One region of the Ochrobactrum sp. A-1 genome, then DNA from elsewhere that is predicted to be linked to it. Evidence: predicted binding sites of a transcription regulator. Region 1 holds the regulator's gene; the other holds the start of a gene.
The links. The regulator HrcA, encoded in region 1, represses chaperone genes, less so after heat shock. The targets are predictions, from matches to a motif close to GTTAGCACTCNCNNNNNGNGAGTGCTAAC.
Positions count from the first base shown of each region.

Region 2: the regulator HrcA is predicted to act here: its motif matches at 3,510-3,538, upstream of groES (co-chaperone GroES).

Region 1 is NZ_JAKVQC010000003.1:1,507,383-1,522,192, reverse strand. It holds gene hpf (ribosome hibernation-promoting factor, HPF/YfiA family) at 1-48, shown strand, start outside; gene ptsN (PTS IIA-like nitrogen regulatory protein PtsN) at 148-612, shown strand; gene MKS82_RS09180 (BQ00720 family protein) at 827-1,072, opposite strand; gene MKS82_RS09175 (Hsp20 family protein) at 1,176-1,598, opposite strand; gene MKS82_RS09170 (DUF2244 domain-containing protein) at 1,771-2,268, opposite strand; gene nth (endonuclease III) at 2,366-3,115, shown strand; gene MKS82_RS09160 (sulfate transporter family protein) at 3,090-3,818, opposite strand; gene MKS82_RS09155 (adenosine kinase) at 5,287-6,282, shown strand; gene MKS82_RS09150 (trimeric intracellular cation channel family protein) at 6,286-6,942, opposite strand; gene grpE (nucleotide exchange factor GrpE) at 7,089-7,781, opposite strand; gene hrcA (heat-inducible transcriptional repressor HrcA) at 7,888-8,958, opposite strand; gene rph (ribonuclease PH) at 9,176-9,892, shown strand; gene MKS82_RS09130 (VOC family protein) at 10,066-10,470, shown strand; gene rdgB (RdgB/HAM1 family non-canonical purine NTP pyrophosphatase) at 10,473-11,135, shown strand; gene hemW (radical SAM family heme chaperone HemW) at 11,132-12,346, shown strand; gene rsmI (16S rRNA (cytidine(1402)-2'-O)-methyltransferase) at 12,357-13,268, shown strand; gene MKS82_RS09110 (YraN family protein) at 13,265-13,645, shown strand; gene cysG (siroheme synthase CysG) at 13,880-14,810, shown strand, end outside.
Region 2 is NZ_JAKVQC010000007.1:1,806,581-1,821,390, reverse strand. It holds gene MKS82_RS26870 (UdgX family uracil-DNA binding protein) at 1-1,344, opposite strand, end outside; gene MKS82_RS26865 (putative DNA modification/repair radical SAM protein) at 1,341-2,570, opposite strand; gene MKS82_RS26860 (hypothetical protein) at 2,880-3,107, shown strand; gene MKS82_RS26855 (usg protein) at 3,134-3,406, opposite strand; gene groES (co-chaperone GroES) at 3,689-4,003, shown strand; gene groL (chaperonin GroEL) at 4,065-5,693, shown strand; gene MKS82_RS26840 (hypothetical protein) at 5,749-5,985, shown strand; gene MKS82_RS26835 (hypothetical protein) at 6,042-6,440, shown strand; gene MKS82_RS26830 (alpha/beta hydrolase) at 6,417-7,370, opposite strand; gene MKS82_RS26825 (LysR family transcriptional regulator) at 7,440-8,369, shown strand; gene MKS82_RS26820 (MFS transporter) at 8,384-9,574, opposite strand; gene MKS82_RS26815 (TetR/AcrR family transcriptional regulator) at 9,702-10,283, shown strand; gene MKS82_RS26810 (AraC family transcriptional regulator) at 10,311-11,219, opposite strand; gene MKS82_RS26805 (SDR family oxidoreductase) at 11,458-12,195, shown strand; gene MKS82_RS26800 (SDR family NAD(P)-dependent oxidoreductase) at 12,225-12,998, shown strand; gene MKS82_RS26795 (SDR family oxidoreductase) at 13,025-13,879, shown strand; partial or broken gene MKS82_RS26790 (flavin reductase family protein) at 13,948-14,292, shown strand; gene MKS82_RS26785 (UPF0149 family protein) at 14,354-14,810, opposite strand, start outside.

The DNA.
Region 1 (14,810 bases):
TGGGTCGATCCATCGATGGTCACCCGCCAGGCCGCGCCTCGCGCCTGACGGCAAACCTGAAGCGCACGCAGCGGATCGCGATTAGGCGGCCGCGTGCGCTTCCCCAAACCGGGCCGCAAAGGCCTGATTGAAGAAGGAACGGAGAGAATGGATCTTAGTGATCTGATTCAGCCCGGGGCGATTATCCCGGCGCTGAAAGCCAGCTCCAAAAAACAGCTTTTGCAGATTTTGTCTGAGAAGGCTGCGGAACTGACCGGTCTCCCTGAGCGTGAAGTTTTCGAAACAATTCTCCAGCGTGAGCGCCTCGGTTCCACCGGGGTCGGCAATGGCGTTGCCATTCCGCACGGCAAGCTGGCGAATATCAACAAAATAGCCGGAATCTTCGCTCGTCTGGAAACCCCGGTCGATTTCGAGGCGCTGGACGATCAACCCGTCGATCTTGTTTTTCTGCTTCTCGCGCCGGAAAATGCCGGCGCGGATCATCTGAAGGCACTTTCGCGCATCGCCCGTATGCTGCGCGACGCCGATACTGTTGCCAAATTGCGCGGTACACATGACGCGCAGGCACTTTATTCATTCCTGACCGCTCAACCAGCCTCCAACGCTGCCTGAGTTCAAATAGTTTCTCGTAAACAAAACCGCCGTTCATCTCGAACGGCGGTTTTGTTTGTTTGCTTGCAGAAACAATTTGTAGGGAAAACATACTACCCAAGCAGAAGCACATTGCTGCCTGACGATGGCTTGCGGCGATTGCATGCGCTGGAAACTTCCGCACAAAGTACGTGCGGAGTGGCGATACCGGCGATAGCCGGTATCGCATCAAACTTTAGTGCAGCATCACCGTGCGCAGTTCGTGGTCTTGTGCACCCTGTAGCGCGGTGGCGCGAACATCAGAGAGCACAATTGGCTCACCGCTGGCACCAAAGAGCGCCCAGAGTTCCAGGCCCGGCTCGATCGGTGGGAGGGCAGGGAAGCTGCGGGCAAGTTCATCTGAACGGATCTTGCGCACATAGGCAATTTCACCTTCGCCGAGATGGGCGAATTCGTTTTCGGTGAATATATGTCTGTCCATGGTCTTAGCCTCCATTTCGTCGGCATGTCATTTGCGACCATGCCGCATCAGAGCTTCACATTTTCAATATAGCGGCATTGTGCTGAACAAAAACTGAACAAGTTCAGTCTTTCACCGCTATGTTGATTCGTTTAACCAGCCGTTCGGGTTCCGGACGGTCGAGATCAATGGCCAGAAGACCATTTTTCAGATCGCAACCGAGAACCCTCATACCGTCCGCCAGAACGAAAACGCGCTGGAACTGTCGGGCAGCTATGCCTCGATGCAGAAACTCGCGTTCGGTATCGTCGGTCTGGCGTCCACGGATGACGAGCTGATTGTCTTCCGTCATGACTTCGAGGTCGTCGCTGGAAAAGCCGGCCACCGCCAAAGTGATGCGCAGGCGTTCGGAACCCGTCTCGCCGCGCAGGCGTTCAATGTTGTAGGGCGGATAACCGTCGCCGGATTTAGCGATCCGTTCCAGCGTCTTTTCCATCGTATCGAATCCGAGCAGCAAAGGGCTCGAAAACGGAGTCATTCTTGTCATTGCATCAGTCCTTGATGAGAAGCGACCGTTATGAAGAGAACCCTTACGGCGTATCTCCTCGCTCACTGATATGGCTTGTGAAAAGCCTGACTTCAAGGGCCAATCCGGATTCGTTCGTTTCAAGGTAAAACGAAATTCAGGCGCGATATACCCGGAAAGATTAGGAGTGTTGCTATCGGCGCGCTTCTGAAAGCGCTGCACCGAAAGCGGTTGCAAAACTTTCGCGATCGTCCGGGGAGAGGAAGTTTCCGATCACGACACTCGCTTCACGGCTTTCGACGCTCATGCCGGTAATTCCGATATCCGGCTTTCGCGCGACCTTGAACCGTGTCCAGAATGGATTGAAACGATGTACAGTCATCTTGCCAGACGCTGCATATTTGCGAATATGCAGGGCAGAGCGGGACACGGAGATTTCCTCGCGTGCGCGGGCGGCACGGTAATTCCAGCGAAAAGCGAGATAGATCAGCAGAACATCGAGGCCGAAAAATCCAAAGATCGGCCACGCACCGATGGACCAGAAAAGAATGCCGACAAACATCCAGCAGCCGATCAGGGCTCCCATCAGGATGGTGAAGCCCGTCCGCCCCAGCGAACGATAGGGAGTGAGCAGGGCTTCGAAAATGGGTTTGTCGAACCGGTCAGGTTCTGCGCCGTCTGGATGATGCATGGCATTCAGGTCATCTGGCAGATTGTCGGGCCATTTTGAGTGGGCTGCGTCAAGCTGCTGATTGTTTTGTCGATAGAGAAACCATTATAGAGGCGGAATGGAAAAGGCCAAAATCAAATCGCCTGTGAACGCTTCTTCCGCCGCCCGCCCTCAACGTCGGGTGCGTGGTACGCTTTATACGGCAGACGAAATTCATGAGATATTTCGCCGGTTTTCCATTCAGAGACCGGAGCCGAAGGGCGAGTTGGAGCATGTGAATGCTTTCACGCTTCTTGTCGCGGTCGTTTTATCGGCACAGGCCACCGATGCTGGGGTCAACAAGGCGACGCGCGGGCTCTTCGCAATTGCCGATACGCCGCAGAAAATGCTGGCGCTCGGCGAAGAGAAAGTCGGCGACCACATTCGCACCATCGGTCTTTGGCGTAATAAAGCAAAGAATGTCATTCTTCTGTCCGAAGCCTTGATCCGCGATTCTGGCGGAGAAGTACCGGGGGACCGGGACGAACTGGTGAAGCTGCCAGGCGTTGGCCGCAAGACCGCCAATGTGGTGCTGAACATGGCTTTCGGCCAGCCGACTATGGCGGTGGACACGCATATTCTGCGCATTGGCAACCGGATTGGTCTTGCGCCCGGCAAAACGCCGGAGGCTGTGGAAGCCATCCTTGTCCGGGTCATTCCGGCGGAATACATGCTTCATGCGCATCACTGGCTCATCCTGCATGGGCGTTATGTGTGCAAGGCGCGCAAGCCGGAATGCGAGAAATGCGTGATTGCCGATATCTGCAAGTATCCGGCGAAAACCTGCGATATCCCCGCGCCGCTTATCCCCTTGCCGCCGCAGGCGTGAGCGCGGCCTCCCGCCGCGAGATGGCTTTGTGCAGATGGACCATCATTGTGGCCGCAAAAAGCGGGGTCAAAAGATTGACGATGGGGATCGCCATGAAGCCTGCAATCAGCAACCCGGCCAGAAAGACTGTCACGCCATAATGCGACCTTAGTGCCTTCGCCTCGGCCTCGGATCGGTAGCGCATGGCTGCAAACTCGAAAAACTCCCGCCCAAGCAGATAGGCATTGATGACGAAGAAGGCGATCAGATTGACGCCTGGTATAAACAGCATGAGTAAGGCGACGATATTGCCGAGGATGACGATACCGAGAAATTTCAACGAAACGACGACGGAGCGGGCAATCGGCAAGGACGTGCCTGGAGGGTCGCCCGGATAATCCTCTCGCTCGACCACTTCGGCCACGTCGTCGAGAAAGAGGCCCGCCACTAACGCTGTGACAGGTGCAATCATCAATGCGAGCACAAGCGCCAGACCAATGCCTGCGATTATAGCAGCGACGATACCAAGCCAGCCCGCCCATTCCGGCATGCCAGGCAGAATTTGCTCCATCCACGGCCAGGCAAAAGTAAAAAAGATTTGACGGACTGCGGCCCAAAGGCCGACGAGCAGCAACAGCGTCAACCCTATTGTCTTCCAGAAAACTGCGCGCAACTCCGGTGTGGTCAGGCGCTTCAGGGCTTTCAAGGCAGCATCCAAGATCATTTTCGATCCAATTCCGACTGTTGATGAGGATGGAAATAGTTATGCCTTCACCCTTGCGCAAGCCGCGCTACCCACAATGCGGGAGATATGCAGGGTAGCCAGAGAGGGCGGCGAGATACGTGCCATCGCCATCTCTAGGATATGAATCTATGGAGGTTATACAATAATTCTTGTTCCCAATATTCTGACATATAATACTGACTGATATATGTAATATATCAGTCAGAAAAATACTTAATACTCCATCTTGTCTGGTGGTTATGATGAAATAAGCGAATTTACAATTTATGATGTCGTATAATTGACAAGATTTCCATTATAAAATTATTTTAATGCTTGTATTAAGTTAATAAGTTTAAATGATAAATTAAATTGTTTATATTATTAGTTTTATATTTAAGAAATATCTATTTAATAGTTATTAAATTTAATATTGCCAAATATATATAAGAAGGAATTTAAAAAATGCGTTCGATTAATTTGTTGGCATGTCTCGCTTTGTCAGCTTGTTCCAGTATTTCTGATGGCAAGATTGCGCTAGGTTTTAAAGGCAGCGAGTTATGGATTGCCTCTGCACCACCCGCCGACGTAGTGGCCTATTTTGATGGGCGTCGGAGCTATGAACTCTGTGACATGTGGGCTCGACACCCGAACGAGCGCCGAGTTCGGCGCGAAATTGCTAACGCGCTTGTGAGGCGTGGGGAGCCTGAAAATAAGTGCTACAACCCGTCCGCTGACGCAATAGAACGTACTCGGCAAACGGTCGTTCCGCTACTGATCCATCAAAACAGCCGCCGTGCCAATAAATAACCATCGGCCGGTATCTGCGGGATGGTAGATTTTGGGTTTTGCATAAGCCGGGTTCTGTTTCTCAACAGGTAAATGGACCACTGCGGAGTTACTCTCCCCACAGATGTTCGATACTCTCAGAGAGAAAATCCGGCACAGCCCCCTAACGGGTTGCGAGCATTCGGTGAGTGAGACCGTGCTTTCATCAGAATAAGCGGCAAAGCACAGTCTCGCTCAAGAACGCGATTTATAATACATTGGCCAATTAGCCGCGCAGTATCGCGTAGTTCTGGGGAAGTGCTGCGTGTCGCTACGATATATCGGCTTTTACCTGACAGGAATTGTCTGCTTCCATGAGCATGCGATCCGGGCTTGTGGATAAGTCATGTTGTTTGTCCCTTGACCGGTTATCCCCAATTTGACCGCTAAGTGACTTGCCTGTACGTGGCGAGCGCATTACCAACGGTTCATGTTGGTTGAAGCGAAAGCGTTAAAGCTGCTATTTGCCTATAAGACGCTAAACCGGCACGCACATGACTACCGCATATCCGGCCTGAAGCACGTCGCAGAAAAGTGCATAGCGGTTTTCCGAGCGCGACTTGCGTAAAAGCACTTGAAGCGCGTTGCGCTTTGGGTCAGGCGGATAGGAGACTAATCAAAAGGGGAGCTTCTCGCGCTCATGGCCACATTCGATGTTCTTTGTATCGGCAATGCCATTGTCGATATTCTTTCGCGTACCGATGACGCTTTTCTGGAAACGAACGGTATCGTCAAAGGTGCGATGAACCTGATCGATGCGGAGCGTGCGGAACTGCTTTATAGCCGGATTGCAGGTCCGGCGACGGAAATGTCCGGCGGCAGTGCCGGAAATACGGCAGCGGGCGTAGCAAGTCTGGGCGGACGCTCGGCCTATTTCGGCAAGGTGGCGACCGATCATCTGGGCCGTGTTTTCGCGCATGATATCCGCGCGCAGGGCGTTGCCTTCGATACCCGCCCGCTGGAAAAAGGATCGCCAACCGCCCGTTCAATGATTTTCGTAACGCCGGACGGCGAGCGCTCGATGAATACATATCTTGGCGCCTGCGTGGAACTCGGACCGGAAGATGTCGAGACCTCCAAGGTGTCCGATGCGAAGGTGACCTATTTCGAAGGCTATCTGTGGGACCCGCCACGTGCGAAGGAAGCCATCGTCATGGCATCGAAGATCGCGCACGAGAAGAAACGCCAGATGGCAATGACGCTTTCCGATCCGTTCTGTGTCGACCGGTATCGTGAAGAGTTTCTGGAACTCATGCGCTCGCGCACCGTCGATATTGTTTTCGCCAACGAAGATGAGGCGAAATCTCTATATAAGACGCAGTCGCTTGAAACGGCGATTGCCGCCATGCGTATGGATTGCACGCTTTCGATCATCACCCGTTCGGAAAAAGGTGCGGTGGTCATCACACCAGACCAAACTTTGACCATCCCAGCTATTGAAATTGATGCGCTGGTCGATACGACCGGAGCGGGCGATCTCTATGCAGCCGGTTTCCTTTATGGTTATACAAACGAGCGTTCACTTGAAGATTGCGCGCGTTTAGGTTCGCTGGCGGCAGGTCTTATCATCCAGCAAATGGGACCGCGTCCGCAGCTCAGCCTGCAGGCTGCTGCAAGCCAGGCCGGTTTGGTCTAGTAGTTATTCCGGCCTGATGATCCGGTCGCGCTGAAGTTCTTCTTCCGTGCGTCCGGGACGGCCTTTATAGACGGGCAATGTCCAGCCGAAATAAAGCGCGCCGCCGCGAATGACAAAAGCGATCAAGGCTGCTGCGATTGCACATATGGCTGGTTCGACCTGCAGCCACGCAAGCAGAACATAAAGACACGCACCGGCGAGCGAAGCCGTGACATAGATTTCACGGCGCATCAGTACGGAAGGCTCACCCGCCACCATATCGCGCAATATGCCGCCGAGGGTAGCTGTGGATATACCGGTCACGATAGCGACGGACGGCCCGAAGCCAAGCGCCAACCCTTTGGCCGCACCCAACACCGTATAAGCCGCCATGCCAATGGCATCGAGCCAGAGCAGCACACGATAGCGCGACTCCACCATGTGCGCGGTGAAATAGACGAAGATCGCTGCCAGCGTGCCCGCCAGCAGATAAGCGGGCTCGACAACCCAAAAAACTGGCGCGCCGAGGACGAGATCGCGCAGTGTTCCTCCACCAATACCGGTAATATTGGCAAGGAACAGAAAGCCGATAATATCGAGCTGGCGGCGCGAAGCGGCAAGGGCGCCAGTCGCCGCGAAAACGAAAACGCCTGCGAAATTCAGAAACTCAGGTATAGTCACGCAGCCGGTCTCCTCCACACATCCAGTGACAACTTTTCACCGGTTCGCTCCAATAGCAATATGTACCTCATTGCAAAGTGGACTGCGGAAATGAAAAGAGCGGCAGACAAAGCCGCCGCTCCAATTTTCACCGGTTATTGCTGAAATCAGGCGTTGCCGTCGGAAGCCGCGCCGCCATTGTCGGCAGTTACCTTCGGGCCACCCTTGGACACACCGACCATCGCCGGACGCAGAACGCGGTCGCCGATGGCGTAACCATCCTGCACGACCTGCACGACGGTGTTGTTCGGCAAATCCGGATTCGGTACTTCGAACATGGCCTGATGGAAATTCGGGTCGAACTTCTGGCCTTCCGGCTCCAGCTTCTTGACGCCGTGACGTTCCAGAGCGTGCAGCATGGCGCGTTCGGTCATTTCCACGCCGTCTGCGAGCGATTTCAGGCTCGCGTCGGTCGCCAGGGCTTCGGCAGGGATAGCCTCGAGTGCGCGGCGCAGATTGTCGGAAACCGACAGCATGTCGCGGGCGAAGTTGGTCACGGCATAGGTGCGTGCATCCTGCACATCGCGCTGGGTGCGCTTGCGCAGGTTCTCCATCTCGGCTGCAGCGCGCAGCAGCTGGTCCTTCAGCTCGCCATTGTCGGCTTCGAGCATCGCGATCCGGTTTGCGGTTTCATCCACGGACGCCTCAGCTTCATCCTCGGCAGCTTCCGCACGAGCTTCAGCCTTGCGTGCCTTCAGAAAATCGTCGGCAGCTCGGTTCAGCGCCTCACGATCCCGGGGATTGTTGATGTCGCGCTGCTCAAGATCGGGATTCTGGGATTTGTTTTTTTCGTCAGCCATAGTGCTACTTCCGTCTTGAATATCTTCTGGGGCGGATATCGAGTTTCATGCCAGTAAAATCAAGGTCTATTTTCAGGGACTTGGTTTGTCCCGGCAAGTCTCACAGTTACCGCAGGAGCCGGGAAACGATCTGGGCGGTGTAGTCCACCATAGGAACGATCCGCGCGTAGTTGAGCCGTGTTGGCCCGATGACTCCCAGAGCACCAATAACCCTTTGCTCGCTGTCGCGATAGGGGGCGACTACCAGCGATGAGCCCGAAAGGGAGAAAAGCTTGTTCTCCGAACCAATGAAGATGCGGACACCTGATCCGGCCTCGGCAAGATCGAGAAGCTGGACCATGCCGTCCTTGGTTTCGAGATCATCGAACAGGTGACGCAGGCGCTCGATGTCTTCCTGCGCATGAATATTTTCCAGAAGATTGGCGCGACCGCGAACAATCAGCCGCGCCGGTTGATCCGTTCCGGCACCGCTCCAGACTGCCAGCCCCTGGGAAACCAGTTCCTGCGACAGCTGGTCAAGTTCCTCCCGCGTTTCTTCCGTCAGCTTTTTCAATTCGGCTTTGGCTTCAGAAAGCGTGTGGCCGTGAATATGGGCGTTTAGAAAGTTCGATGCCTCGACCAGCTGCGAATTGCTGATGCCGACGGGCAGACTGACGACACGGTTTTCGACATCGCCATTCTGCATGACCAGAACGGCGAGCGCCCGCGTCGGTTCGAGACGAACGAATTCGATATGTTTCAGCGCACCTTCCGCCTTGGTGGCAAGTACGAGGCCGGCGCCGCGCGAAAGGCCCGAAAGGACCTGACTTGCTTCGGTAAGAACGCTTTCGACCGAATTGTTCATTCCGGCGGAGCGAACCTGCGCCTCAATGGAAGAGCGCTCTTCCGGCGGCAGGTCGCCCACTTCCAGAAACGCATCGACAAAGAAACGCAGACCTATCTGCGTCGGCAGACGTCCAGCTGAGATGTGCGGCGCATAGATGAGGCCCAGATGCTCCAGATCGCTCATGACGTTGCGGATGGTCGCAGGAGAAAGTGTGTGGGGCAACAACCGGGACAGATTGCGTGAGCCGAGAGGGTCGCCATCGTTTAGATAGGTTTCCACAATCAACCGGAAAATATCGCGCGAGCGCTGGTCGAGCGAACTCAAGAGCTGGTGTTCCGGCGGTTTCATCATGTTATGGTAGCGAACCCTATGAATGGCATGCGATAAATATAAGACCGTAAGTCGAAGCGTCAAAGTCTTTAGCTCTGTCCTGGCAGACCTCTCAACACTTCTCGACATATCTTTGGGCTGGCAAAGCGCAAATTTCCTTTCTATTTGCGCCTGGGGGGCCTAAAAAGCCGCACGGAAAACTTTGAATCCCAAAAAACTCGACCAAGGAATTTGATATATGCGTCCATCCAAGCGTGCTGCCGACGAAATGCGCGCCGTCTCTTTCGAGCGCGGCATCTCCAAACATGCGGAAGGCTCCTGCCTGGTTAAATTTGGCGACACGCATGTTCTGTGCACGGCAAGCCTTGAAGAAAAGGTGCCTGGCTGGATGCGTAACACCGGGAAGGGCTGGGTCACGGCGGAATACGGCATGTTGCCGCGTTCGACCGGCGATCGCATGCGTCGCGAAGCCGCTGCCGGCAAGCAGGGCGGTCGCACGCAGGAAATCCAGCGTCTGATCGGACGCTCCTTGCGCGCCGTCGTGGACATGCAGGCTCTGGGCGAAGTGCAGATCACGGTGGACTGTGATGTCATTCAGGCCGATGGTGGCACGCGCACGGCGGCGATCACCGGCGGCTGGGTGGCCTTGCATGAATGCCTGCGCTGGATGGAAGCACGCCAGATGGTGCGGGTCGAGAAGGTGCTGAAGGATCATGTCGCGGCCATTTCCTGCGGCATTTATGAAGGCGCGCCGGTTCTCGATCTGGATTATGCGGAAGATTCCGTTGCCCAGACCGACAGCAATTTCGTCATGACCGGCACGGGCGGCATCGTTGAAATTCAGGGAACTGCCGAAGGTACGCCTTTCTCGGAAGAAGAGTTCCTGAACCTGATGAAGCTCGCACGCAGCGGTGTCGATCGCCTCGTGTCCTTGCAGAAGATGGCCGTAGCCTGACGGTACGCGTTATTCCGACTCTGGCGGCCTGCAAATGGCGTTCTTTTTCGCTTCCGGTGCTCATGTACTTTAAGTACACTCCGCTCCGGGTCTCAAAGACCACCATTTTCGGCTCGCCATAACCGGAATCTCGATGAACCGCATCGGATGCGTCGCAACCGAGGGGAAAATCCATGCGCGCTGCACGTATTCTTGAAACGGCACTCTATGTTCGCGATGTCGCCGAGGCGGTAGAATTCTATCGCAACACGATGGGGCTGGAACCGGTGGGCCAGCTCAGCGAACGCAACGCGTTCTTCCGCTGCGGCGAGGGTATATTGCTGCTCTTCAAGGCGGAAGAGACGCTTAAACCGCCATTGCCCGGTCATCTGCCTGTGCCAGCCCATGGCACGACGGGGCCGGGTCATGTATGTTTTGCCGCAAGTCGCGCCGAGATCGACGGTTGGCGGAAACATCTGGAACAACATGGCGTCGCCATTGAGGCCGATTTCGATTGGCCCAACGGTGCGCGCTCGATTTACTTCCGCGATCCATCCGGCAATTCGCTGGAAATCGCCGAACCCAAACTATGGAATTGAAAATGAGAACGCTGGAAAAGGGCAAGCTGATTGTCGCCTCGCACAATGCGGGCAAGCTGAAGGAATTCGACGGGCTGATCGGCCCGTTTGGTTTCGACGTCAGCTCTGTTGCAGCACTTGGCCTGCCGGAGCCGGACGAGACCGGCACCACGTTTGAAGAAAACGCCTATATCAAGGCCCTTGCAGCGGCTGAAGCCACTGGGTTGCCCGCATTGTCCGACGATTCCGGCCTGATGGTCGATGCGCTCGACGGCGAGCCGGGTGTCTATACCGCCGACTGGGCCGAGACCGAAGACGGTACGCGCGATTTCAATATGGCGATGCAAAAGGTCGAGGATCTTTTGCAGGAAAAGGGCGCGCTGACGGCCGATAAGCGCAAGGCGCGTTTCGTATCCGTCATCTGTCTTGCATGGCCGGATGGTGAAGCGGAATATTTCCGTGGCGAGGTCGAAGGTGTGCTGATCTGGCCGCCGCGTGGCACGACCGGCTTCGGCTACGATCCGGTTTTCCTGCCGGACGGTCATGAAAAGACCTTTGGCGAAATGGCTGCCGACGAAAAGCATGGCTGGAAGCCCGGTGACGCTTCGGCTCTGTCGCACCGTGCCCGTGCCTTCAAGCTTTTCGCCGAAAAGGCGCTCAACGTGGAGCCGGCTTCCGCGAAATGAACAGGCTCTTTCCCCCTTTGCAGGCGAAAAATGTTGCCAGCGCGATTCCCATCGCGCGGGTAAACGGGGAAAATGCATTCGGTGTCTATGTGCATTGGCCGTTCTGTCTGGCCAAATGCCCCTATTGCGATTTCAACAGTCATGTCCGCCACAAGCCGGTGGATCAGGCGCGGTTTTCGCAAGCGTTCCGGCGCGAGATGGAAACGCTGCGTGAACGCACCGGCCCGCGCACCGTCACCAGCATTTTTCTCGGCGGCGGCACGCCGTCGCTGATGCAGCCCGAAACAGTGGGTGCGCTTCTGGATAATATTGCGTCGCATTGGTCTGTCGTGCCCGACATCGAAGTGACGCTGGAGGCCAATCCGACCAGTGTGGAAGCCGACCGTTTTCGCGGCTATCGCGCGGCAGGCGTCAATCGCGTGTCGCTCGGCATTCAGGCGCTGAACGATCCCGATCTGCGCCGTCTGGGGCGTATGCATTCGGTCGATGAGGCAAAGGCGGCCATTCGCTTAGCGCGTGAGATTTTCCCGCGCCTGTCCTTCGATCTGATCTATGCGCGTCCGAACCAGAGCATCGAGGCATGGCGCGAAGAGCTGAAGGAGGCCATCGGACTGGCTGCCGATCACCTCTCGCTCTATCAGCTGACCATCGAGGAAGGCACGCAGTTCTACAATCTCTGGAAGGCGGGCAAGCTCACCACGCCGGAGCCGGACCACGCCGCAGCGCTCTATGAAGAAACGCAGCGGGTTACGGCAGAGCATGGACTTCCGGCCTATGAGATTTCCAATCACGCAGTGCCGGGGCGCGAGTCACAGCACAATCTGGTCTATTGGCGCTATGGGCAATATGTCGGCATCGGCCCCGGCGCGCATGGGCGTTTCGTGGAAAACGATGTGCGCACGGTGACGATTACCGAAAAGCATCCGGAAACCTGGCTCGATCACGTTGAACGACGCGGCCACGGTATCGTAGAGGAAGAATACCTCGATGGCGGGCAGGAGGGCGACGAGTTTCTGATGATGGGGCTTCGTCTGCGCGAAGGCATCGATCTCGATCGATACAAGCGGCTATCGGGCCAGAGCGTTGATCAGAAGCGCCTGGCGAAACTGATTGCCGAGGGCATGATCGAGCCGATGGGCGGCAGCATCATTCGCGCAACGCCGGACGGTGCGCTGGTGCTGGATGCGCTGGTGGCCGATCTGGCCGCATGAGGGATAAGCAATGACTGAGGATATGGGCGACGCACGGCGCGATTATGTGGTGGGTGGCACAGCCATGCGCGCCCGTCCGCTGGAACCCGCGCTTTATATCGTCTCGACGCCGATTGGCAATCTTGGCGATATGACGCTGCGCGGCATCGAAACGCTTGCCGCAGCCGATGTTTTGGCCTGCGAGGATACGCGTGTGACCCGTGTTCTCCTCGACCGCTACGGCATTTCCCGCCGCCCGATCAGCTATCACGAGCACAATGCCGCCGAAGCCGGAGAAAAGCTGATTGCCGCGCTGTCAGCGGGCAAAAGCGTTGCGCTGGTGTCCGATGCGGGCACGCCGCTCGTTTCCGATCCGGGCTTTCGTCTGGTCGGCGAGGCGCGCGCGGCCGGTATTCGTGTCGTTCCCATTCCGGGTGCTTCCGCCGTTCTGGCCGCACTCGCCGCTTCCGGTCTGCCGACCGACGCCTTCATGTTCTGTGGCTTTCTGCCGTCCAAGCACGGGCAAAAGCAGACGAAGCTTGAAAGCCTCAAGGGCATCGACGCAACACTGGTCTTCTATGAATCACCAAACCGGACAGCAGCGACGCTGGCCGAAATGGCGGAAGTGTTCGGCCCGGATCGTCTGGGCGCGCTCTGCCGCGAACTGACCAAGGCTTATGAAACCATTCGCACTGCACCACTGGGCGAACTGGCGAAGGAATTCGACGGCGAGGACCGTATTCGCGGCGAGGTCGTTCTGCTGGTCGGTCCGCCGACGGGCAACACCATTCCGCAAAGTGAAGAGGACATCGACAAGCTGCTTCTGTCACTTGCCGACGAACTGCCGCCATCCAAGGCCGCAGGCGAAGCCGCGCGCATGACCGGTGGCCAGAAATCCGTTCTCTATCAGCGCCTCATGCAACTGAAATCGGATCAGCGTTGACGGAGCTGCGCGAGAAAAAGCGAACCGCTTTCTTTCGTGGACACAGCGCTGAACGCTTTGCGGCTCTGATGCTTCTTCTGAAAGGCTTTCGGATTGTCGCACGGCGCTATCGGACAAGACTTGGCGAAATCGATCTGATCGCGCGCCGAGGCAATCTGGTGCTCATCGTTGAGGTCAAGGCACGGAGCAGTCTGGAAGCGGCGCAACTCGCTGTCACGCCACAGGCCATGCAGCGCATCGAAGCCGCCGCCGATCTCTGGCTGCAACGCCAGCCTGACCAAGTCCGTCTGTCGTTGCGTTTCGACCTGATTGCCGTGCTGCCACGACGGTGGCCCAAACATGTTCCGGCATTCTTCACGGCCGGAAATTACCTATAAGCTTATGTAAATCCTATAAAAATTGTGGGGTATATTGGGATCATTCCGGGGAATGAAAATCCCGCAATCGGCTGTTTTGAGAAAAAGTGATGCTCGCCGTGATTTTCACGCGCAAGCCCGTTTCTTATAAATCTCCCGCTCTCCATGGATAATGGCGCCATCTTTTTACCAGATGCATTTCCGCACGCGAAACCGGTATCCACTTTCGCTGGAAATGCTCCCAAGGATCGCGCCGTGTCTCTACCGCAAAAGCGTTTACTGGCTGATTTTCCTGCCTTCTTCCGGGTTTCGGAAGAGGTGGTTGTCGTCGTTGGCGGCGGCGAGGAAGCGTTGAACAAGGCGCGCCTTGTGGCGCAGACGTCCGCACGCCTTCGCATTATTGCCGAAGAAACAGAACGCCATCTGGCCGATTTCATCGCGAGCCATGGTGTGGAGCATATTGCGGCACCTTTTGCGCCGGAACATGTCGCGGGCGCAAAGCTGGTTTTCGTGGCGACCGGTGATGAGGCGCAGGACCGCGCTGTTGCTGCAGTGGTCAAGGCCGAGAGGGTTCCCGTCAATGTCGTTGACCGTCCAGCACTTTGCGATTTCCTGACGCCTGCCATCGTCAACCGCGCGCCACTGACGATTGCCATCGGCTCGGAAGGGAGCGCTCCGGTTCTGGCGCAGATGGTTCGTGCGCGTATCGATGCCGCCTTTTCGCCGCGCCTTGGCGAGCTTGCGCATTTCGCCGAAAGCTGGCGTCCGCTGGTCGAGCGCGCATTGCCCAAGGGGCTGGCGCGCCGCAGCTTCTGGCGCGGTTTCTTTTCGGGCCGTGTTGCCAGCGCCATTGAAAATGGCGATCGCGTGGAAGCCTACAAGGCTGCGAGCGACCTGATCGAACAGCGTGACAATGCCGCCGGTTATGTCTGGCTGGTCGGCGCCGGTCCGGGTGCCGAAGATCTGCTGACCCTGCGCGCCCATCGCGCTTTGATGGAAGCCGATGTGATCGTGCACGATGCGCTGGTGCCGGAAGGCGTCATTGCCATGGGCCGTCGTGACGCCGAGCGTCTCGCTGTAGGCAAGCGCAAGGGCTGCCATTCCAAAAGCCAGGAAGAGATCAATCGCTTGCTGGTAAGGCTCGGGCGGGAAGGTAAGCGCGTTGTGCGGCTGAAATCCGGTGATC
Region 2 (14,810 bases), on a different contig from region 1:
CAAGATATAGGATGGATGCCAGGAGATCAGCACCGGTCCACCATGTAACCCGATTTCAGCCTGACCGCGTCGCGAAGTAAGAGGAGCGTTGTTATCCGTCAGAGCGAACGCCGCAGAGGCCCCCAACGCAACCACCATGCGTGGACGGATGAAAGCCAGCTCAAGCCCAAGCCACCAGCGACAATGCAGAATTTCCTGCCGGTCAGGATTTTGATGCAGGCGGCGCTTGCCACGCGGCGTGAACTTAAAATGCTTGACTGCATTTGTCAGCCAGACACGTTCGGTTCCCACTTGCGCCGCAACCATCACCTCGCGCAGGAGACGACCGGCTGGACCGACAAAGGGACGCCCTTCCAGGTCCTCACGATCACCCGGCTGTTCTCCTACAATCATGAGCTCAGCGTCTTCCGGCCCTTCACCCCAAACAGTCTGGGTTGCGGCCTCGCATAATCCACATCGACGGCAATGTCCGGCAGCCGCTCGCGCTTCGATCATTGTCTGGGGGAGTTCGGCCGCTTGCGGCATTGCAGCGCGATAACGGGTCGAAATCGCGACTGCGCCAGCCGCTGGTGACGTTTCTGCAGCCGCGCGCATTCGCTCCACTCGCGACTCGGCATCTCGTAACATATCTGGAAACAGGCGCGTTTCGGGTAGGTTCTTCCAATACTTCTTAGGCATTTCCGCGCGCATCGCATTCAACTTTACCCGTGCCGGATTGAAGATGTTCGCGAAATAGGTGCCCCAAAGCGTTTCGGTGACATCTTCCGATAAGTCAGGGCGTGTGCCGCCTGGGTGGTAACTAAGTCTGCCGGCCTCAAATCGAGCTGTAAGCCTGGGCGTGGCGATCACCCAGTCCATATCCGCGAAACGCTTTACAAAAAAGGAACTACCCGGTTCGACTATATTATGCTCCGGCTCAAACCAGGCTGCAAAGCGACGACGCAATCCAGTCTCAGGTAATTCGCGAAACCGTACGAAAGCATGCATCTTGTGGATATCACGACCAACCGATTTTGCCATGAGATGCAGCCGCCGCCCAAGCGGGTCGGCATGGCTTAAAGGTTCTCCCGCGTTTCGGTCAAGCCGCCATAACGCCTGATAGAGCAGTCCGAACCGTTCCGGATTCGAATGCCAGATGACCGAATGCGCAAGCTTCAAAAACCCCTGCGTAACGCTTGCCTTATGCTCACCAGGCGCATTGGGCAGCGACGCCCCATCAAACAATCCGTCTGCTCCGATCCAATCGATATCATTTGGCTCGATACCATGTGATATCGCGATGCGCGCCATCTCACGCCACGCATCGAAGGTGCCGCCGTCGGGTAGTTTAACGGAATAGATCATAATAGCCGCAGTTGCTCAGCGGGAGGTGCAAATCGAGCGCGTAAATCGACGTTGTCGATGAGCCGCCCCGGCGACCAGCCAGGTGTCATGATAAAGGGGCGTGCCTTGTTCATGTTGGCACCTATCCGCACCAGATCTTCGTATCTTAAACCGCCGTTCTGGCGCGCAACGATTATGCGATCCACCGTGCGGGTACCGAATCCAGGAACACGCAGCAGCAATTCACGGCTTGCACGGTTTACATCCAGAGGGAATAGGCCACGGTGCTGTATGGCCCAGGCAAGTTTTGGATCCAGTTCCAAATCAAGATGACCAGCCTTCGTGCCGGTAGCGATTTCCTCGGCGGTGAAACCATAAAAACGCAAAAGCCAATCTGCCTGATATAGGCGGTGTTCACGCAGAAGCGGAGGCTGGATCAAGGGCAGAGCTGCGGAGGCGTCCGGTATCGGGGAGAATGCTGAATAATAAACCCGTCGCAGCTTGTAACCACTGTAAAGCCGTGTCGACATTTTGAGGATGGTCACATCGTCTGCCCCATCCGCGCCGATGATCATCTGCGTGCTTTGCCCGGCCGGTGCAAACCGGCGCGGCTTACGCCCGGTATGGGTCTTATCTTTTGCCGCCTCGCCTTCCAGCCGCACTTGTGCCATCGCACCACGGATCGTTTCAGGGCGTTTTTCCGGAGCGAATTTGCGCACACTTGCGTCCTCCGGCAATTCGACATTAATCGATAGCCGATCAGCCCAAAGCCCGGCCTCCCGGATCAAGTCCGGACTTGCATCGGGAATCGTCTTGAGATGGATATAGCCGCGGAAGCCGTGACCCTCCCGCAATGTCCGCGCTATGCGTACCATATCGGACATGGTCTGGTCGGGGGACTTGATGATGCCCGAGGACAAGAACAGGCCCTCGATGTAATTGCGTCGATAAAATTCCAGCGTGAGCGAGACAACTTCCTCGACTGAGAACCGCGCCCGTTCCACGTTCGAGCTGACCCGGTTTATGCAATAGGCACAGTCGAAGATGCAGAAGTTGGTCATAAGAATTTTCAGCAGGCTGATACAGCGCCCATCCGGAGTGTAAGCATGGCAAATCCCTGCCCCTCCCGACGATCCGACACCGCCCTTGCTTGCATCGCGCTTCTCGCCACCGCTTGACGCACAAGATGCATCGTATTTTGCCGCATCCGATAGAATGGCAAGTTTATCCTGAAGGCTCTTTTTCACCATATGAGCGAAGATACATGTTCATGTTTTGTTCGTCAATAAAAGAGATTTTTTGCGGATCGCTCACCACGACGTGACCTGTCGCCTGCAAATCTGTTCCCGAAGCCACCGACGCACCGATCTTCGCGATTTCCCAAATGCCAATAGACACCCGATCGAAGTGGGATGGAAGCGTGCCTCTACAGGAGCATTGCCTGCTGAAACGTCGATTTTTAGCTGAAATACCAATGCCTCGGCCTGCATTGAATTTTAGTGAGATTGTTCGTTCCCTTGTACGGCTACAGCACTACCAACATGCAGAACGGTCGAATGACTATGCGTGTTCTCTGCCTGCGTGTAATGGCGGTTGCCTTCGACATAAGCCTCGCAAGCGGTCCCCTGCAGGACACGCGCGACGTCGGCAAAGACCTCTTCGCGTTCCTTGATGCTGAGGTCTTTGATGAGTTTTATCTTCTCTTCTCTTCCCTATCCGGTCTCACTCTGAACAGACGTGGGATATTGACCGATCTCATCAAGCCTCGGTCACGACAGAGCTAGGATAGAGCAAATTTCTGTTCAAGACCTCAGTGAAGCTTGAACTCGCCTTCGACGCGGCGCCATTCATTCGGTCCGATCAAGCACTGATGCGTATAGCGGACAGAATGGAGCGGGCCTTCAAGCCTGGACTGCCAGAAATCCAGGAACCTGTGCATCTCAGGAAAATCGGGTGCCAGATCGTAGTCCTGCCAGACATAGGTCTGCAGCACGGATTCGAAATCAGGAATGCGATAGAGGATGTGCGCGGTGGTGAGGCCGTAGCCATTGAGCTGACGTTCCAGATCCGATGAGAATTGCATGCTTCATCTCCGTTTCATGACACTGTGAAGTGTGTCGCAAAATTTCACGACCATCAACGGATTTTTAAACGCAATCGCGCCGTTTATTGTTCCTTTCCAGTATGTTAGTAGCATCAGAAGACGAGTGCTAATTTTTTCGTTTCTCCCTCTTGAAATCGAAAAATCTCAAAACCAGATCATTTTGCGCAAAATGCTCGACTTGAGGTTTTGCACCCGCCCGGACCGATCATTCGGTCCGGCCAGAGGGAACAACGTCATCATTTTTGCTCAACGGAGGAAAACATGTCGTTCCGACCGCTTCATGATCGCATTCTCGTCCGCCGGGTCGAATCCGAAGAAAAGACCAAGGGCGGCATCATCATTCCCGACACCGCCAAGGAAAAGCCGCAGGAAGGCGAAGTCATCGCCGTAGGTCCCGGCGCGCGCAACGATGCCGGCCAGATCCAGGCGCTCGACGTCAAGGCCGGCGACCGCATCCTGTTCGGCAAATGGTCCGGCACCGAGATCAAGATCAACGGCGAAGACCTGCTGATCATGAAGGAAAGCGATGTCATGGGCATCATCGAAACCCAGGCAGAGCAGAAAAAAGCTGCCTGAGGCGATAACCCGTCAATCCAACCCATCAGTCACATAGCTGCCTATTGAGGAGTTAGAAAAAATGGCTGCGAAAGAAGTCAAGTTCCACACCGATGCCCGTGAACGCATGCTGCGGGGAGTTGACGTGCTGGCCAATGCCGTGAAGGTCACGCTCGGTCCAAAGGGCCGCAATGTCGTGATCGACAAGTCCTTCGGTGCCCCTCGTATAACCAAGGACGGCGTTTCCGTCGCCAAGGAAATTGAACTGGAAGACAAGTTCGAGAACATGGGCGCCCAGATGCTGCGCGAAGTGGCATCGAAGACGAACGATCTCGCCGGCGACGGCACGACAACCGCGACCGTGCTTGCCCAGGCCATCGTTAAGGAAGGCGCCAAGGCCGTCGCCTCCGGCATGAATCCGATGGACCTGAAGCGTGGCATCGATCTCGCCGTCGATGCGGTTGTCAAGGAGTTGAAGACCAACGCCCGCAAGATCACCAGCAATTCCGAAATTGCTCAAGTTGGTACCATCTCCGCCAACGGAGATACGGAGATCGGTCGTTATCTTGCCGAGGCGATGGAGAAAGTCGGCAACGAAGGTGTTATAACTGTCGAAGAAGCCAAGACCGCTGAAACCGAACTCGAAGTCGTCGAAGGCATGCAGTTCGATCGCGGCTATCTCAGCCCCTACTTCGTCACCAACCAAGACAAGATGCGGGTGGAACTGGAAGATCCCTATATCCTGATCCATGAGAAGAAGTTGTCGAACCTGCAGGCGATGCTGCCGGTTCTCGAAGCCGTCGTCCAGTCCGGCAAACCGCTCGTCATCATCGCTGAAGACGTCGAAGGGGAAGCTCTTGCAACGCTTGTCGTCAACAAGCTGCGTGGCGGTCTCAAGATAGCTGCCGTCAAGGCTCCTGGCTTCGGCGACCGTCGCAAGGCCATGCTGGAAGACATCGCCATCCTGACGGGAGGAACCGTGATCTCGGAAGACCTCGGCATCAAGTTGGAAAACGTCACCCTCAACATGCTCGGCCGGGCGAAGAGAGTGGCGATCGAGAAGGAGAACACCACCATTATCGATGGCGTCGGTTCCAAGGCGGAAATCGATGGCCGCGTTGCGCAGATTCGGGCTCAGATCGAGGAGACAACCTCCGACTACGACCGCGAAAAGCTACAGGAACGTCTTGCCAAGCTTGCCGGGGGCGTTGCCGTCATCCGCGTCGGTGGCTCGACGGAAGTCGAAGTGAAGGAGAAAAAGGACCGCGTCGACGATGCGCTGCATGCGACCCGCGCCGCGGTAGAGGAAGGCATTCTCCCGGGTGGCGGTGTCGCTCTCCTGCGCGCCGTTAAGGCGCTCGAGGACCTTCCGATCGCGAACGACGATCAGCGTGTCGGCGTCGAGATCGTGCGACGGGCGATTGAAGCACCTGTTCGCCAGATCGCCGAAAATGCCGGTGCCGAAGGTTCGATCATTGTCGGCAAACTGCGTGAAAAAACCGACTTCTCCTATGGCTGGAACGCCCAGACCGGCGAATATGGTGATCTTTATGCTCAGGGTGTCATCGATCCGGTCAAGGTTGTGCGCACTGCGCTGCAGGACGCAGCCTCGGTTGCCGGTCTTCTGGTGACAACGGAAGCGATGATAGCGGAGAAGCCCAAAAAGGAGGCCGCTCCAGCCCTACCGGCTAGCGCCGGCATGGATTTCTAAGCGATTGTCTTAGGCTCGCCCCCGCTGGGGGCGAGCCTCCAATGAGGAGATAAAAATGGTTCAGAATACAATCAAGCGCCCACCCCAACCACTCTATTCCAGAGACCTTGTTGTCTGTCAGAGGGTTTTCGATGACATTCGATCGAGAGCTGGCGTTGCCAAGGAGACTGAGGAAGCGGAGCGAATGGCGGCCATCACTGTGGAATTATACAGGCAAGGTGTTCGCGAACCGAGCCATCTAAAAACAATGGTCGAGGCCGCGCGAGGCGTGTTCGATCACCGGGCGCACTAACGACTTGCGCCACATGCAACCGAAACCATCCACCTGGCATCAAAGGGGGTCAAGCTATGAGAAAGGAAAGATTGGAAAATTCGATTCCGGAGAAACCAGCAGCAATTAGCGCCGAGCATCTGCATCATCCGGCCCAACATTTCGGTCATCCCCGAGACGTTCTTGCAGCCGACGATATCGACATAGACGAGAAACGCGCCATTCTTGCGTCGTGGGCATCCGACATCTTTGCCATCGATTCCAGTCCGGCCCTTCGCCTTTATCCTGGAACCGATAAGGCCGTCTCATATGACGAAATCATCGAAGCGCTGAAGACGCTGGACCTGTCTGATCGGCAAGGGCGAGGCGCTCACGTATCGAAGAATGCACGGCAAAATCCGCAGCTAATCCGTCGAATGGCCAGCGCTACCAAATGTTTCACCAATCGCGGATTAAAGCCCTGTACGGGCCTTTGAAGTCAGCGCATCATCAAGAAACCGGACGGCATTGAGAATCGCTTGATCCGCTTCAGGCAGGACACCGGCCAGCAGATGCCAGACATGAAACATACCCGGCCACACTTCAAGCGACACGCGCACACGAGCCTCACCCAGATTGGATGCAAGGCGGATTGCATCGCTGAGCATTACCTCGTTTTCACCGATCTGGATCAGCACCGGTGCCAGATCGTGTAAATCTGCGAAAACTGGAGAGGCATCAGGATGTGTCGGCAATTCCCCGGCAAGGAACATCCGCGCCAGCTTATTCAAAAATTCGACGCTGCAAAGCGGATCAATACCGTCGCGGACAGTGGCGGACAGGCCACTATGAGTTAGATTGGCCCAAGGTGAAAAAGCAGCACCCGCCACAGGCAATGCGATCCCCGCATCGCGGGCCTTGCGCATCATTGTGACAACCATCGCACCGCCAGCGGAATCGCCCGCAAGAACGAGGTTTTTCGGATCAACGCCTGATGAAAGCAGCGCACGATAGGCGGCAAACACATCATCAATCGGGGTTGGAAACGGAAATTCCGGTGCCTGACGATAATCGGGTGCGTAGATTTTTGCATTCAAGGCCTTTGCCAGCCGCCCGGTCAAACCGCGATAGCCTTCAACGCCGCCATGAACATATCCGCCGCCGTGGATATAGAGCAAGACCCGTTGAGGTTCCGGGCCTTCGGGAACAGCCGTCATCGTCGGCACGGAATCCAGCGTCGCGGTTCCATAGGAAACGTCTTTCATCGCGGGAAACAGGTGGCCAAGACCGCTCATATAATCAGTACGGACTTGCGCCCAACTGGCTTCTGACGTGCCGTAAATCTTTTCTACAACGGGACCCGCGGCCTCGATCCAGCCGTTGAGGGCCGCCTGTGCATTTTCGGGAAGCGTATTCTGGGAGGACATTTAAATACCTTTCATAATCTGTTCGACAATGAGTTATATGGACCTTCGATTGACGAACAGGTTTCCCCAATGCAGCGCCGTGACATCGCGAAACATCTGCCCGCTGCTTCCGAGCTTGATCTCGGGGCGTTGCGCATCTTTGTCGCCGTGGCAGAAGCCGGCAGCTTTGTCGGGGGTGGAAAGGCGGTGGGATTGACCCGTTCTGCGGCGGGTAAGGCGCTGGCGCGGCTGGAGGCTTACCTTGGAACGCGGCTGTTCCACCGCACCACCCGCCGCCTTTCCCTGACAACCGAGGGCCATGAATTCTACCACCGAAGCAGGCAACTGCTCGAAGACCTTGCCGAGGCCGAGGCAAGCATTCGTCCCAACCGGCTTCAGCCTCGCGGCACATTGCGCCTGACGGTCTCGGAAGGTTACGGAAAGGCGAAAATCATTCCTTACCTCGCGACTTATCTCGAAACCGCGCCCGATCTAGCTGTGGAAGTGAGCTTCACCGACCGGATGGTCGATCTGGTCGAAGAGGGCTTTGACCTTGCGATCCGGGTCGGGTCAGTCGCGACAAGCGGGCAGTATATCACGCAGGTGATCGACCGGACGCGGCTGGGACTTTATGCGTCACCGGACTATCTCCTCAAACGGGGCAAACCGGCCAGTACTGATGAGCTTAGGCATCATCAACGGTTAATTTACGGCCTGGGCACCACGTCAACGGTATGGAACCTGCTCCGTGAGGATGATCTGCCCATTACGATTGAAGGAGGTGTCCATATCCGCTTTGACAGCGGCGACGCGATCCGTGTGGCCGCCCTCGCGGGCCTTGGGATCGCACTTCTGCCCTCGTTCATCGTTGAACAAGATATCACGGACGGCAAGCTGGTGGAAATCCTGCCGAAAACCGCTATGAGCGAAGCCGCCATCCATGCGATTTATCCCAGCAGGCGTCACCTTTCCATCCGCACCCGAAGCTTCATTGAGGGGCTGAAGCGTTCTTTCCGATAGTGCGGAGGCACCGCTCAATCTGGCTCATCCACGCTCACGGCAAGCGACAAGCCTGCCATAAGGATGATGAAGACGCCAAAGCCCAGCACGGTATGGAAAACGCCGATGTGGCCTGCGGCATATCCGGCTATCATCGCCAGAAGCGCGTTCGGCAGATAGCTGGCTATGTAGAAGGACGAGATCAGGCCGGCACGTTCTTCGGGCCTTGCCCGCGCCACAAGACCGCGCAAGACGCCAAGGAAGCCAGCGCCAAAGCCGATGCCGGTCGGCAGTGAACCGAACAGAAGCAAGACAGGGCTGTGAAATAGCGTACCGAGCAGGACGATCCCGGTTCCGGCAATAATCGCCAGCCCCGCCCAGTTGCGCGCCGTTGTTGCCGAATGATGGCGGAACAGCATGACGGCACCCGCACCCGCCAGAGTCAGAATTCCGACCGCAGCACCACTCAGCCACGCCATCGACGGTCCTGCCGCCATTTCGTGCAGAAGCCCGGGCAACAGCGACAGAAACAGCGCGCCCAATCCCCAGACCGCGACATTCAGCGGGATGATGCGGAGAAACATGGCTCGCACCTCGGTCGGAATCTCGACCTTTGGACGCAGGGATAAGCCTTTGCTGATTCTGTTCTGGAAAGTCTCCGCTGAAAGCAAGGTGCGCAGTATTTGGATCAGGGAAAGCCCCAGGGTCAGTGCATAGACCAGCCGCAAGGGTAACGGCGCGAACTGGACCAGAACACCTGCCCCGATCGCGCCCAATGCCATGCCAACCATAGGCGCCAGACTGTTGATCACCGCGCCTGTCTTGTGATCGACATCCAGAAGCGCTGCCGCAACCGCCGTGGTCGCAATACCTGTGGCAAAACCCTGAACCAGACGCGCCGCCACCAGCCAGCTTCCGCTGTCAGCAACGAGGAACATGACAAGGGCAACACATTCCACCGCGAGCGCCGCCACGATGACAGACCGTCGGCCATAATGGTTGGATAAAGCTCCCAGAAACAACAGCGAGACGAGCAGCGTTCCGACATAGATCGCGAAAATCACGCTGATCAGAAAGGCCGAAATGCCCCAGCTTGCCTGATAAAGCGGAAACAGCGGCGTCGTCATGCTCGATGCCGCGAAAAACAGAATGATGGTGAGGCCGTGCAAAGCAAGGGCGGATGAACTTTCCGCCCCGCCCCGCGTCTCGTTACAAAGGGTGGTCATGTCAGCGATTCCATGCTAAAAGCGAATTTGTTGCGTTTGTAGCGCAAACTGACCACTAAAGCAAATTATTTGCGTTAGTGGTCAGTTTGATGCGTCACGCCGTACCGTGGAAGACCTTGAATTGTCCTTGAGAGATCAGACAGATACAGCCCCTGCCCCAATCAGCCGACCGGGAGGCCGCGCGGCGCGGATACAGGCCGCCGTTCTGGAAGCCGTGGAAACACTGCGGCAGGAAAAGGCCGCATCCGAGATCACCGTGCCGATGATCGCGGCCCGCGCAGGCGTCACGCCCTCGACCATCTACCGCCGTTGGGGTGATCTTTCGCAATTGCTGGCCGATGTCGCCGTGCGGCAGTTTCAGGCCGATGCGCTGCCGGCGGATAGCGGCGACTGGCAAAGCGATCTTGGGCTCTGGCTTGAACAGTTCGTGGACGAGATGAGTTCAGGCCCCGGACGCGCATTGCTGCGCGAAGCGCTGGCCGGAAGCTCGACCGAACGTGCGGGCCAATGCACGGAATGTATCCTGCGCAACCTCGCCAGCATCATTGCTCGCGGTGTCCGGCAAGGCGCAACCCCGCCCGACGCAGAAACCGTGCTCGACCGGGTCGTGGCACCGGTGATCTACCGGATATTGTTTACGAAAACACCGCCCACCACGGACTATGCCGCAAAGCTATTGCGTCAATGTCTGGATGGGAAGACAGGCTGACTTTCGCCGTCTGTCCAGATCTTTCGGTCAATGCGTAACCGCGACAGCTTCCAGTTGCGCAGGCGCCATGAGCGCGAATGCGGAGCGCATTTCGCGCGCTTCCTCTCCGGGACTGCGACCGAAAAGCCGTTTGAACTCGCGGTTGAACTGTGACGCGCTTTCATAGCCGACCCGTGCCGCAGCCGCTGCTGCCGTTACATCGTCGCGGATCATCATAAGGCGCGCCTGATGCAGGCGGACAGACTTGATATATTGAATGGGCGAGGTTGCTGTAACCGCCTTGAAATGGGCATGGAAGGCGGGAGTGCTAAGGCCCGCTTCATTTGCCAGCGAGCCCACATCGAGCGGCTGGGCGTAATCGCTATGAATGCGCCGCAGAACACGCGCGATGCGGCCGAAATTGCCATGGCTTGCCAAGGCTGCCCGGATCGCACCGCCCTGCCCGCCCACCAGAACGCGGAAACACAATTCGCGAACGATGGCAGGCCCCAGCACCCTTGCTTCCAGCGGCGAACACAATGCGCGAAGCAGGCGCACCGTCGTATCGGCCAGCGTGGCGTCCAATGGTGTGGAGACGATACCGGCGGGCGGACTTGCCGGGCTGCTGGCCTGCTGATCGACCTCGATGATCAGATCGGCCACGGCGGTCATGTCGAGACGAACGGAGACAGCCAGCAAAGGCTCTTCGGGACTGGCATCCGTCTCTGTCGAGAAAGGCAGCGGGACGGACAGCACCAAATAATGCTGTGCATCGTATTGATAGACCTGATTGGCCAGATAGCCGCGTTTGTGCCCCTGACAGACGATCACGATGCTGGGCTCATACAGCACCGGCGTGCGGCCCAGCGGGCGATCCGCCCGCATGAGGCGGACGCCATCAAGCAGCGATTTCGTATGACCCTCATGCGGAGCAAGCTGCCGGATCAGCGACGCCATCTCGGCTTGCCGCGAGGTATCCGACTTGAATTCTCTCGTATTTATGTGGTGGTTATCCATACAAAATGGATACAATAACACACATACTGTCGGCAATAGACATTAAAATAAATAGTTTTAGGCAATAATACAAGAGCTCTTGGTCTAGCTCGTTCCGCATCGTCTAACTAACTTCCTTCTCGTTCAAACACCCTCTGCGGTGCCGCATGCGACTGCTGCAGGAAAGGAGGAAGAAAACATGGATATATCACCTGATGCCAAAGTCATTCTGTTGACTGGTGCCAGCAGCGGCATTGGCGAAGCCACCGCCCGCCATCTGGCCCGAATGGGCCATCATCTCGTCATAGGTGCACGCCGTACCGAACGTCTTGCAGTATTGCAGGAAGAATTACGGACCGAAGGCCGGCAGGTTGACGCCCTGGCACTCGACGTCACACGGCTTGAAGACCTTCAGCGCATGGCCGATTTCGCGCGCGAACGGCATGGGCAAATCGACGTGCTGATCAACAATGCCGGCGTCATGCCGCTTTCCCCTCTGGCGGCGCTAAAGGTCGATGAGTGGAACCGCATGATCGACGTCAATATAAAGGGCGTATTGCACGGCATTGCAGCCGTCCTGCCGGTCATGCAGGCAGAGGGCAAAGGGCACATCATCAACATCGCCTCAATCGGCGCGCATGCCGTCTCGCCCACTGCCGCAGTCTATTGTGCAAGCAAGTTTGCAGTACGTGCCATTTCAGATGGTCTGCGTCAGGAAACCGACCAGATTCGGGTGAGCGTCATCAGTCCCGGTGTCGTGCAATCGGAACTGGCGGATCACATCACCGATGAAACGGCGCGCGCCGCCATGCTGGAGTTTCGCCGTGTTGCCCTGCCCCCGCAGGCGGTGGCGCAGGCAATCGCCTATGCGATCTCGCAACCCGACGACGTGGATGTCAGCGAAATCATCGTGCGTCCCACTGCCAGCCCCTTTTGAGCGACAAATCCCAATCGACAAGGACTATCATGTCACAGACAATGACAACATCACCCCAACACGACCTGCCCTTTGCAGGCAAGGTCGCTATCGTCACCGGTGCCGCCAGCGGTATCGGCCTTGCGACAGTCGAGCTTCTTCACGCTCAAGGCGCACGTATCGTGGCGGTCGGCCGTGGCGATAATGTCAAGGCCCTCGCCCGCGACAGCATCGTGCCGCTGGTTGCGGACGTCGCGCAGGAAGCAAGCTCGGCACGTGCGGTGGATACAGCGCTTTCAGAATTCGGGCAGCTGGATATTCTGGTTAACAATGCCGGTATCATCATCAACCGGCCCTTGGCCGAGATGAGCCTTGATGAGTGGAACCAGGTGCTTGCGGTCAACGCGACTGGTGCCTTCCTGTTTTCGCGCGAAGCCATGCGGGCGATGATGCCTGCCCGACGCGGGGCAATCGTCAATATAGGCTCCTATGCCTGCTTCCAGTCCTTTCCCGGCATTGCCGCCTATGCGGCATCCAAGGGCGCGCTGGCGCAACTCACCCGCACGTTGGCGCTTGAGGCCATCGGCCACAGCATCCGCGTCAATGCGGTCGGCTCAGGTGATGCAGTGACCAATATCACGAATGCAATCCAGCCAGATGGCCGCGCCTATCTTGCCGAACATGGCCGCAAAGCACCAATCGGTCGCGCTGCTTCCCCTGAGGAAATCGCTGAAGTGGTCGCTTTCCTCGCCTCGGACCGCGCAAGCTACATAGTGGGAGCCATCGTCATGGCCGATGGCGGGATGAGCGTGGCCATTCAATAATCAACAAACAACAGGAGTATCCATTCATGCAGCAACAAACTCAAAACAAGGTCTGGTTCATCACGGGGGCTGCGCGCGGCATCGGCCTGTCTCTGGCGCGGAAGGCCATGGCCAAAGGCGATAGCGTGGCCGCCACCTCGCGCACGCTCGAAAGCCTGCGGCAGGCATTTGGCGACGACAGCGCGCAATTTCTGGCACTGGAAGTCGATCTCGTCAGCGAGGCAAGAGTGAAAGCCGCCATCGACAAGACCATCGCCACCTTCGGTCGCATCGACCGCGTGGTCAACAATGCGGGCTACGGCCAACAGGGAGCCGTCGAGGCACTCTCCGACGCCGAACTGCGGCGCAATTTCGACGTCAATGTCTTCGCGCCCCTGCATGTGCTGCGCCATTCATTGCCGCATCTGCGTCGGCAGCGCAGCGGCCACATCTTCAATGTGGCTTCCATTGTCGGCTTTCAGGGCAGCTATGCCGGCTGGGGTAGCTATGTCGCCAGCAAGTTTGCGCTAGCAGGGCTGACCGAAACCCTCGCCGCTGAACTTGCGGAACTCGGCATCAAGGCGACTGTCGTCTATCCCGGCCCGGTGCGCACCGGCTTCCTGTCGAAGGACAGTCTGGTGGTGGCCGAGCATTCCATCGCCGATTATACTGAAGCGCAGGCTTCGCTCGACCTGCATATGAATGAGTTGGACGGCAAGCAGGCGGGCGATCCGGAGAAAGTGGCGACGCTGATCATGCAGGCCGCAAGTGTGGCCGAGCCGCCGGTGCATCTCTTTGCGGGCAAGATCGCAAACACTTTGGCCGAACAGAAGATGGAAGCCATACACAAGGATCTCGATGCTTGGCGCGGCGCTTCAGACGCCACAGATTTCGACGATTGACCGCATGAATGAGGCGCACCGCAGGCATGGCTTGCGGCGTGCCATCAAATTCACGATGGATCTGTATCATGTTTGACGAATTTCCGGCTGAAAAGGCCTATCGCATTCTCGAATCCGGCCCCATCCTGCTGGTATCGACGTACGGGGTGGACGGTCGCGCCAACCTTATGACCATGGGCTTCCACATGATGATAAGCCACGATCCGGCATTGGTCGGCGTCGTCATCGGTCCGTGGGATCATAGCCATGAGGCGCTTATGGAAAGCCGTGAATGCGTGCTGGCCGTGCCAACCGTCGATCTGGCGGAAAAGGTGGTCGATATCGGCAATTGTTCAGGGGACACGGTCGATAAATTCGAGCGTTTCGACCTGACACCCGTCGCAGCAAAAACCGTGAGCGCGCCGCTGGTGAGTGGTGAGCGCAACGAATAGCCCACGTCTTTCGTGATTGACGGAATGGATTTCCGGCTGGCAGTCAAAACTTTTGCTTTGCCCGCTTCGGCATAAAATAGGTTCGGATATTGACGAGTGCTTCAGCGACGTCAGCGGCATCCTGGCGGGTGGCTTTGCGTTTTGTCTCGCCGAGCTTGCGAATTGGCGCAATGATATCGCCGGTGACGGCATGACCGCGAAGAACCGGCTGCCAAAGTCTCGGCGCGTATCCTGTTGCCAGCAAAAAGCAGAGGTCCCAATCGAACGGATCAAAGGTTTGATCATCGATCCTGGTGAACCTGGGCCGGTAGTCTTTCGGGGTTTCAGAGAGGCTCCCCGAGATACGGTTATATTCCGCAACGATCGTCTGCACGGCCCGATGTTCGGTTGTTTCCATCGGCAGGTTCAGGGCGTCCGGGCCAGTCAGTTCCGGGATCCATTTGCGTGGGTCGATGAACTTTGGGCCAATGATCAGAGCCGTAAGATAACCATCGAGACCG